4 regions of the Streptomyces sp. NPDC052109 genome follow, and region 4 is predicted to be linked to each of the others. Evidence: riboswitches for the same ligand, from Rfam matches in the RefSeq annotation. Region 4 holds a riboswitch; each other region holds the start of a gene.
The links. A riboswitch is a leader RNA that binds a small molecule or an ion and turns the genes downstream of it on or off. The one in region 4 is predicted to bind cyclic di-AMP.

Region 1 (2,191 bases), on a different contig from region 4:
GGCGGTTTCGAGATCGCCGCCTGCTACGAGGCGGCCCGGCGCGACGCGTTCATCGGCGGCGACCTGTACGCCGTCCAGGACAGCCCGCACGGGGTGCGGCTGGTGGTCGGCGATGTGCGTGGCAAGGGCCTGGGCGCCGTCGCCGCCGTCGCGGTGGTGATCGGGGCGTTCCGGGAGGCGGCCGAGCAGGAGACCACGCTGGAGGCGGTCGCGCAGCGGCTGGAGCGGGCGCTGGCCCGCGAGGGCACCCGGCGGGAGGGCATCGACGCCTTCGAGGGGTTCACCACCGCCGTCCTCGCCGAACTCCCGCACGGCGACGGCGTCGTACGGATCGTCAACCGGGGCCATCCGCCGCCGCTGCTGCTGCCCGGCGACGGCAGCGTGGAGCTGCTCACCTCCCCCGAGCCCGCGCTGCCGCTCGGCATGGGCGACCTCGGGCTGTGGCCCGACCGCGCCCTGGAGCGGGACTTCCCGGGCGGGGCCACCCTGCTGCTCCACACCGACGGCCTGTCCGAGGCACGGGACGCCCACGGCCGGTTCTACGACCCCGAGCGGCGGCTCACCGGACGCGTCTTCCCCGGCCCGGGCGCCCTGCTCGACCGGCTCGCCGACGAGGTCCGGCGGCACTCCGGTGGCGGGATGGCGGACGACATGGCCCTGCTCGCCGTGCGGCGCCCTTGATCACCTGCACCGAGGGTGACCGGACGACCGCCCTCCGCATAACAGCTGAGTCACCATCAAAAACGCCGAGACTCCTGTACGTCGGTCAACTCGCCCGTTTTCCAGCATTCCTGCCCGGTAAATCCACCATCGAAAACGTTAATGATCAAGCCGAACGGCTTGGAAAGTGACTGTCAGGTCTATTAACGTTCGATAACGCAGCGCGGTCGTCCCAGCCGTCACAAGAGGCGGCTCCGTGCGCACGCGCCGAATCCCGCAAGGGAACCGGGGAACCACCACCTTGGGGTGAATCACGCGGACGCCGTCGTGAACTCGCAGAGTGCACGCCGTGTATACGCGCGTAGGAGACCTTCCTGCTCCGAACCCGTCAGCTAACCCGGTAGGCGGAGGAAGGAAAGGAGAACGCCCCAGTGGCGTCCAACCGGCCCGCCCCAGAAGCCCCGTTCGTGCCCGCGCCGACCGAGCCCGAGACCTTCGGCTACGGCGCCTACCGCGCCGAGGAGGGCCCCTGGGAGGAGTGGAATCCCACCGAGGACTCCCTCGCCCCGCTCCGCGGCCGGCACCGCGTCGCCAAGCAGCGCGGCGGCTTCGCGCGCAGCTCCACCGTCCTCGGCGTCGGCGTGATGGCCGCGGTCGGCGCGGGCGGCATGGCCAGCGCCAACACGGGCAAGCCGCCTGTCTCCATATCCCTCCCGGACCTGGACTCCGTCAGCCACCTCTTCGGCCACGAGTCCTCCGGCGCGTCCCGGACCACCGCCACCGGGCTCAGCAGGGCCGGGGTGACCACCGACAGCGGCGACAGCGGTGATGCCGGCGAGGCCCTGCGCAACCGGATCATGGCCCAGGCCGAGCAGCAGAAGGGCCAGGCCGCGAGCAAGGCCACCGCCGCCGCGCTCGCCGTGTCCGAGAAGCAGATCGCCGACGCGGCCGCCAAGGCGGAGAAGGACGCCGCCGCCAAGGCCGCGACCGCCAAGGAGAAGGCGGAGGCCGACGCCGAGAAGGCCGCCGAGGCCAAGCGCCTGGCCGAGCTGGCCAAGCAGTACCAGCTGCCCGTCGTCTCGTACACGATCACCGGCACCTTCGGCCAGCCCGGCGCGATGTGGTCCTCCGGCTACCACACCGGCCTCGACTTCGCCGCCCCCACCGGCACCCTCATCAAGGCCATCCACGGCGGCACGGTCACCCAGGCCGGCTGGGCCGGAGCCTACGGCTACCGCACCGTCATCACCCTGGACGACGGCACCGAGCTGTGGTTCTGCCACCAGTCCTCGATCAACGTCTCCGTCGGCCAGAAGGTCTCCACCGGCGAGGTCATCGGCCGGGTCGGCGCCACCGGCAACGTCACCGGCCCGCACCTGCACCTGGAGGTCCACCCGAACGGCCAGGCCACCGCCATCGACCCGGCGCCGTGGCTGCGCAGCAAGGGCCTCAACCCCTGAGCGTGTCATTCGCGTGAACTCGGCGCCGGCGGCGGAATGCGATCCTCCGCCGCCGGCGTTGAGTTGGAACA
Region 2 (2,191 bases), on a different contig from region 4:
GGCCGAGGAGTTGACCCGGGTCCGCGCGGCGACGGAGAAGATGCTCGTCCGCCACACCGGGCGTACGTCCGAGCAGGTCCACCGTGACCTGGAACGGGACTTGACGCTGGACGCCCCCGCGGCGGTGGCCTACGGCCTGGTGGACGGCATCGTGCCGAGCCGGCGGAGCATGCCCGGCGCACGGGGCGCGGAGTGAGCCGCCGATGCTGCCGGAACTGCCGCCGCTGCCCGCACTGACGCGTGCCGAGGGCGAACTGATCGACCGTTACCTGGAGGCGGTCGACCTGCTGGGGCGCGTCAATCCCGCACACGACGGGGACACCTACCGCGGACTGCGCGCGGCGCAGGCCCTGGTACGCAAGGCCGCAGAGCTGCGTGACGCCCTCGCGTCGATGCACCGGCGAGGCGAGACGGAGCTGCACGGGGACACACTGGCACGGGCCTTGCGGGTGCTGGACGGTGAGCGTCGGGCCGCGCGCGTCGCGCTCCCGCCGGACGGCGTCGGCTGATCCGGACGCCGGACCAGCCGGGCGGGCCCGAATGTCGACGGGCGCCGTTCGGATCGGACTTGAAACGGCCCGAACGACGTACCGCCGACCGGTGTATATCCAGGACGTTTTCCGGGCCTCCCGACTTGCGCGCCGCGTCGGTTCGCGAGCCGCGAGAAGACGCTCCGCCCCAGGTCCGCGGCTACGAGCGGAAACTGACGCCGCCTCGAACACAGCACTGTCCACCCGAACGGGCGAGTGGTGAGTAACGCCACAAATCCCCGGTTCCATTGGGATTTTCTGACAGTCGTGAGTGAAGATCCCTGTCTGACGACAAGCCCCCGCCACCGCGGCGGGGCGGTTCGGGCGGACGCCGAGTCCTGCCGCCGCCCGGACGACCGGTCGACAGGAGTGGATCGGCAGGAGTGGAGGACCCGAGCAAGGCGGGTCGCCGGAGCGGCCGTTCGTCTGTACGTCACAGGCGGCCGGAGGTTCCGAGCAGCCCTTGGGGTGAAGCCGCGGCAAACGCGGCCGGGCAACTTCGCCAGCCCGAATCCGACAGGTCATCCTTCACAGGCGGCTGACGAAGGGTTGCGCATGACTGCGCTCAATCGTGTCCCGTCGCTCATGGCCCGGGCCGGTACGGCCTCGGCCCTCACCCTTGCCGCCGTCGGCGGCTCGATCGCGGTTCCCGGTCTCGCCACCGAGGCCTCGGCCGCCGGCATCGCGGCCAAAGCACTGGAGGTCGCGGCCTCCAAGAGGGGCGCCCCGTACCAGTACGGGGCCACGGGCCCGCGCAGGTTCGACTGCTCGGGACTGACGCTCTACTCGTTCAAGAAGGCGGGCAAGACCCTGCCGCGTACCGCCGCCGCGCAGTACAACAGGACGCACCACATCTCCGCCAGCCGCCGCAAGGCCGGTGACCTGGTCTTCTTCCACTCGGGTTCGTACGTCTACCACGTCGGCATCTACGCCGGGCACGGGAAGATCTGGCACGCGCCGAGGACCGGAGACGTGGTGAGGCTCCAGAAGATCTGGACCAAGAGCGTCTGGTACGGCCGGGTCAGCTGACCGGCCGTCAGGTCAGGGCCGGGAGCGGCTCCAGCAACAGGGCCGCTCCCGGCACCGTCAGCGCCCCGGTGCCCGCCTGGAGCCCACGGGCGGCCCGGGGTCGGCGCAGTCATGCCGCCGCCCGGTCCACCAGCAACGCCGCCGCCCGGAACCACGCCGGTGCCGGTGCGGACACGATCGGCGCGGGCAGGAGCGTCCGGGGCAGCCTCCGCCGCCGTCGTCGGTGCGTCTGTAGCCGGTCCTGGTGGAGGAACTGGTTCTGGTGACCGCGCCGGGACACGCGCTGATCAGCACGGCGCCGCTGGTGCCGAAGCCCGGGTACGGCGTGGTGTGCGCACTGGTCAACGCCGGGCCGGGCGTGGCCGTCGCACCGGAGACGGTGGCCCGCACTGCGGTCACACCGGTCGGCGTTCGCCGCCCGGAGGCGGGCCGGCCGAGCCGGACGATCTCGCTGACCCACCCCCCTGAGGAGACGACACACGCCGCGGACGTTCCGTGCCCTGCTGCGCGCAGCCTTCGGCGGAGCCGGGCGCTAGGCCCTGTCCGGGGTGCCCTCGTGGCCGGTCACGGCCCCGCTCTCGACCTCGGTCGGTGCGGGGGCTCCCCACTGCGGTGCGACCGCGTTCGGACAC
Region 3 (2,191 bases), 190 kb from region 4:
GCCCACCACGCGCGCAGACCTGAGATGCCGGGCATGCGCCCGATGCTAGGGAGTCGCACGGTCCCCGGCCGGGAAGGGCACGCACGCGTGCGACGGAAAACGCCGGTACGCGTGCGTGGCCGTCATCCGGTCCGCCCACTCCGCACGCACGCGTGGAGCGCGGCACGGGACGGGCGCGTCGGTGCCCCGGGGCGGTCAGCCCGGGCGGACCACGCTGTGGATGATGGACTCTCCGCCGTAGTAGATCGACTCCTCGCGGACGTACGCGCCCGGCTTCGGGGCGTGGATCATCATGCCGTTGCCTATGTAGACGCCGACGTGGCTGATGTCGCCGTAGAAGAAGATCAGGTCGCCGGGCCGGGCGTCGGCCAGGGAGACCGTGGTGCCCGCGTCGACCTGGTCGTACGTGGTGCGCGGAAGCGTGACGCCGGCGGCCTTCCAGGCGGCCTGGGTGAGGCCCGAGCAGTCGTAGGAGTCCGGGCCGGTGGCGCCCCACACATACGGTTTGCCGATCTGCGCCCGGGCGAAGGCGATCGCCTTCCCGGCCTTCGTGTCGTACGAGCCCGATGCCGTGGACCCGGCCGAGCCGGACCCCGTCGATCCGGATCCGGACCCGGGGCCCGCGGACGAGGACGACGAGGAAGAGCCGGCCTGCTGCCGCGCTGCCTGCTGCTTCGCCAGCTCGGCCGCCCTGCGCGCCGCCTCCTGCTGCTGCTCCCGCTCGATGGCGGCCAGCCGCGCCTTCTCCTGGGCCGTGAGCTGCGACAGCAGCTGGCGCGCGGATGCCAGTTTCTTCTGGACGGTGGCCTTCGCGGTCTGCAGGTCGTGCTGTGAGTCGGTCAGCGACTGCAGGCTCTCCGCGGCCTCCCGCCGCTTCTTCACGGTCGCGGACTGCTCGCCGATGTAGTCGTCGACCGCGCTCTTCTCCCGCGAGGTCAGCCGGTTCATCAGCTGGCTCTGGTCGAAGTAGTCCTGCGGGTCGTCCGCCAGCAGGAAGGTGGCCGTGTCGGGGGCGGCGGCGCCGGTGCGGTACTGCGCCGCGGCGAAGGAGCCCATCTCCTCGCGGGCCTTGTTGAGGCGTGCGGTGCGCCGGGCGACCTCGTCGCGCAGGGCGTCGACGCGTCCGCGCTGTTTGCCGGCCCGCTCCTTGGCCGCGTCGTACTTCTCGGTCGCCGACTCCGCCTGGCGGTAGAGGTCGTCGACCTTCTTCTCGACCTCCTCCAGGCTCGGCTTGGTGTGATCGGTTCTGGTGGCGGCCTCGGCAGTCTGCGAGAACACGGCCATGGAGGTGAGGGCGGCGGTGGCGAGGGCGGGGGTGCGGAGACCCGCTCCGGTGGTCCCGCCGGGGCGCGGCTTGCGGTGCGACGCCAAGGGAGGCGACTCCTTCCAATGGGCCGCCTACCGGGTTAGCTGTCGGGTTCGGGCGGCGGTTCGGAAGGGTTGCCCTACGGCGTCGTCCCGGGCGGGAGTCGGCCGATTCACCCCGGGATCGGTGGGTCCCCGGCTCCGGGCGCCCTTGGGGACGCGCCGGACTCGGCGGGGGCCGCGCGGTCCGGCGAGGTTCGCCGGTAGGGGTCGTACGGCCCGAACGCACGCTAGCCAACTCGTGTGACTCCTGTGAAGGTTGGTGCGTGATATGTCCGATACATTTTCGTGACCTGAGCCCGGTTTCGCGCCTGAGTCATCGGGTGGTTCCGATGCGTGAGCAGGGGTGTCAGCGGGTGGGTTCCGCTGCGTGAGCGGCCGGCGATCCGGTGCCCGGTGAAGATCAACCCTCTTCCGGATCGGCCATGTTCCGGGGACGGCGACCGGTTGTCGGTGGGGCGCCCTAGACTCGTAGAGCGATGAGCAGCCTCTTTGACGACAGCTTCCTGGCGGACCTCCAGCCCCCTCGCGGGCATGAGGAGGAGCCCCCGCCGCCGCCCGAGGACGATCACGCTCCGGAGCCCGTTCCGGACGATCTGTTCGGCGGGAAGTTCGACGTGCCGCCGGACCGATGGGGGTCTCCCCGTTCGAGCGCAGTCGAGAGCGGGGGAGGTTATTACCGCGACGGCGCCCCCCGCCCCGTGATCGACGCGGCGGCCCTCCTGCAGGGGCTGAACGACAACCAGCGCGCCGCGGTCGTGCACGCCGGCTCCCCGCTGCTCATCGTCGCCGGCGCCGGCTCCGGCAAGACCCGCGTGCTCACCCA
Region 4 (2,191 bases):
CGGTCTCGCGCTGGCCGCCGAGCGGCTCGGCATCGCCGCGGCAAGGGCCCTGGCGTTCGGCGACATGCCCAACGACATCCCGATGTTCGAGTGGGCAGGACGGGGGGTCGCCATGTCCAACGCGCACCCGGAACTGAAGGCGGTGGCCGATGAGATCACGCTGTCGAACGAGCGCGACGGCATCGCCGTCGTCCTCGAAAGACTGTTCCCGACCGACTGACCGGCACATCAGTACGCGGCCGGCGTACGGGCCCGGCGCACGCGGGCGGCCGGTGGATGCGCGGCGGCCCCGTGGATGCGCGGCGGCCGTCCGGCACGGCCCCGTCCGTCAGGTGCGGGTACGTGCCGGACGGCCGATGTCGTGCCGGTCCGCGGGAGTGGGACGGTCAGTACGCGCTGTGGACGTTGTCGATCGAGCCGTACCGGGCGGCGGCGTAGTTGCAGGCCGCGGTGATGTTGGCGACCGGGTCGTAGGGGTCGAACGCGGTGCCGGCCACGTGGTAGGTGTTGAAGGTCGGGTCGATCACCTGGAGCAGACCCTTGGACGGGATGCCCGCGGCGGCGTTGGAGTCCCAGAGGTTGATGGCCTTCGGGTTGCCGGAGGACTCCCGCATGACGTTGCGGTAAATGCCGTTGTAGGTGCCCGGGATGCCCTTCTGGGCCATGATCGCGAGCGACTCGCGGATCCAGCCGTCCAGGTTGTTCTGGTACCCGGCGGTCGTGGTGGAGGCCGTCGTGGTGCTCGTGGTGGTGGCCGCGGAGGCGCCGGTGGCGCCGAAGAGCGGCAGGGCGAGGACGGCGGCACCCGTGCCGGCGACGGCGAGGGCGCGGACGAGGCGGTTGTTCCGGGTACGGCGGTACTGAGCGGCAGCAGACATGGGAAGTCCTCTCCGTCGCCTGCGAGGTGAGCTGTCGGGTTCGGGCGGGGAGGTGCCCGGCCGCGCCCGAGGGCGCGGCTTCACCCCTAGCCGTTCCGGTGCGACGTGTGTCGTCCGGCCCGGCGACTTACCTGGGTCCCCCGCTCCTGCCGTACGAATGAGTTCGTCGATGGGTCACACAGGCGGCGGCAGGATTCGGCGTCCGCCTGGCTGGCCCGGAACGTATGCGAGAGCACATGTCGGGAACAAGTCCCGGATGAGCGCAACGCACTATTTGACCTTGATATGCGCCGTATGGGGTGCTTGATCCTTTGCGGTTGCCAATCCTCAACTCCCCGACGGGGTATGGGTGGAGTAAAGGCGGAGACGTGACCTGGGGGTTCGTGATCTCGACAGCCGACGTGACCCAACTCACGAAATAGCAAAGCAGTTCAAATCGGACATAGGGGATTTGGGTGGATCGAGTGGGCGGTGGAACCCGTGACGCGGCCCCGGTCGTTGTCGTAGTGGTCGGGGCGGTCGCCGCGTGGTGCATGATCGTCGCGGCGTGGAGGGAGGTGCAGGCGTTACTCCGCTCGCTCCCCGATTCGCGACAAAGCGTGCGGGGTCCTGTTAAGTCGATAAATGTCCGCTCTTACCACTTGATCAAAAACATACCGGTCATGATCCGATACCGCCCAGGCTGGACCGGTGGGCGCTATCGGTGATCGAAACAGGACCGGATACGCTGACTTGAGTGATGGCAGCGACCTATCGACAAACCGTGTAATCGCCAGCAGACACCAGCAGACAGGAGACCCCTCGTGACCGTCGTCGGGCCGTTCGGGCTGAGCGTGCGGGACCAGGCTCTGGAAGCCGATGTCCAGGCCGGATTGGCGGCTGTCGAGGAAGGCTTGCTCGAGGCCACCAAGAGCGAGGTCCCGTTCATCACCGGGGCCGCGCAGCACCTCGTGCGAGCCGGCGGGAAGCGGTTCCGGCCGCTGCTCGTGATGCTCGCGGCCCAGTTCGGCGACCCCTACGCGCCGGGCGTCGTGCCGTCGGCCGTGGTGGTGGAGCTGACTCACCTGGCCACGCTGTACCACGACGACGTCATGGACGAGGCCGCCGTGCGGCGCGGCGTCGACAGCGCCAACACTCGCTGGGGCAACTCCGTCGCGGTCCTCACCGGCGACTTCCTCTTCGCCCGCGCCTCCCAGATCCTCGCCGACCTCGGCCCCGAGGCGGTCCGGGTGCAGGCCCTCGCGTTCGAGCGGCTGGTCACGGGCCAGATCCTGGAGACCGCCGGCCCCTCGGACGGCCGTGACCCCGTCGAG

Region 1: linked by a shared signal. The riboswitch ahead of AB0L59_RS41815 (M23 family metallopeptidase) and the one ahead of AB0L59_RS07825 (transglycosylase SLT domain-containing protein) in region 4 are both predicted to bind cyclic di-AMP.
Region 2: linked by a shared signal. The riboswitch ahead of AB0L59_RS33660 (C40 family peptidase) and the one ahead of AB0L59_RS07825 (transglycosylase SLT domain-containing protein) in region 4 are both predicted to bind cyclic di-AMP.
Region 3: linked by a shared signal. The riboswitch ahead of AB0L59_RS06875 (NlpC/P60 family protein) and the one ahead of AB0L59_RS07825 (transglycosylase SLT domain-containing protein) in region 4 are both predicted to bind cyclic di-AMP.

Annotation. Positions count from the first base shown of each region.
Region 1 covers NZ_JBFAWF010000047.1:22,177-24,367, reverse strand. Annotated here, with positions in the region: gene AB0L59_RS41820 (PP2C family protein-serine/threonine phosphatase) at 1-681, shown strand, start outside; cyclic di-AMP (ydaO/yuaA leader) riboswitch at 916-1,084, shown strand; gene AB0L59_RS41815 (M23 family metallopeptidase) at 1,092-2,120, shown strand; gene AB0L59_RS41810 (aldo/keto reductase) at 2,191-2,191, shown strand, end outside.
Region 2 covers NZ_JBFAWF010000023.1:21,267-23,457, forward strand. Annotated here, with positions in the region: gene AB0L59_RS33650 (ATP-dependent Clp protease proteolytic subunit) at 1-196, shown strand, start outside; gene AB0L59_RS33655 (hypothetical protein) at 204-509, shown strand; cyclic di-AMP (ydaO/yuaA leader) riboswitch at 944-1,083, shown strand; gene AB0L59_RS33660 (C40 family peptidase) at 1,086-1,559, shown strand; gene AB0L59_RS33665 (ATP-binding protein) at 2,092-2,191, opposite strand, start outside.
Region 3 covers NZ_JBFAWF010000002.1:295,280-297,470, reverse strand. Annotated here, with positions in the region: gene AB0L59_RS06880 (tellurite resistance/C4-dicarboxylate transporter family protein) at 1-35, opposite strand, end outside; gene AB0L59_RS06875 (NlpC/P60 family protein) at 196-1,371, opposite strand; cyclic di-AMP (ydaO/yuaA leader) riboswitch at 1,379-1,523, opposite strand; gene pcrA (DNA helicase PcrA) at 1,845-2,191, shown strand, end outside.
Region 4 covers NZ_JBFAWF010000002.1:485,124-487,314, reverse strand. Annotated here, with positions in the region: gene AB0L59_RS07830 (HAD family hydrolase) at 1-220, shown strand, start outside; gene AB0L59_RS07825 (transglycosylase SLT domain-containing protein) at 387-878, opposite strand; cyclic di-AMP (ydaO/yuaA leader) riboswitch at 882-1,057, opposite strand; gene AB0L59_RS07820 (polyprenyl synthetase family protein) at 1,682-2,191, shown strand, end outside.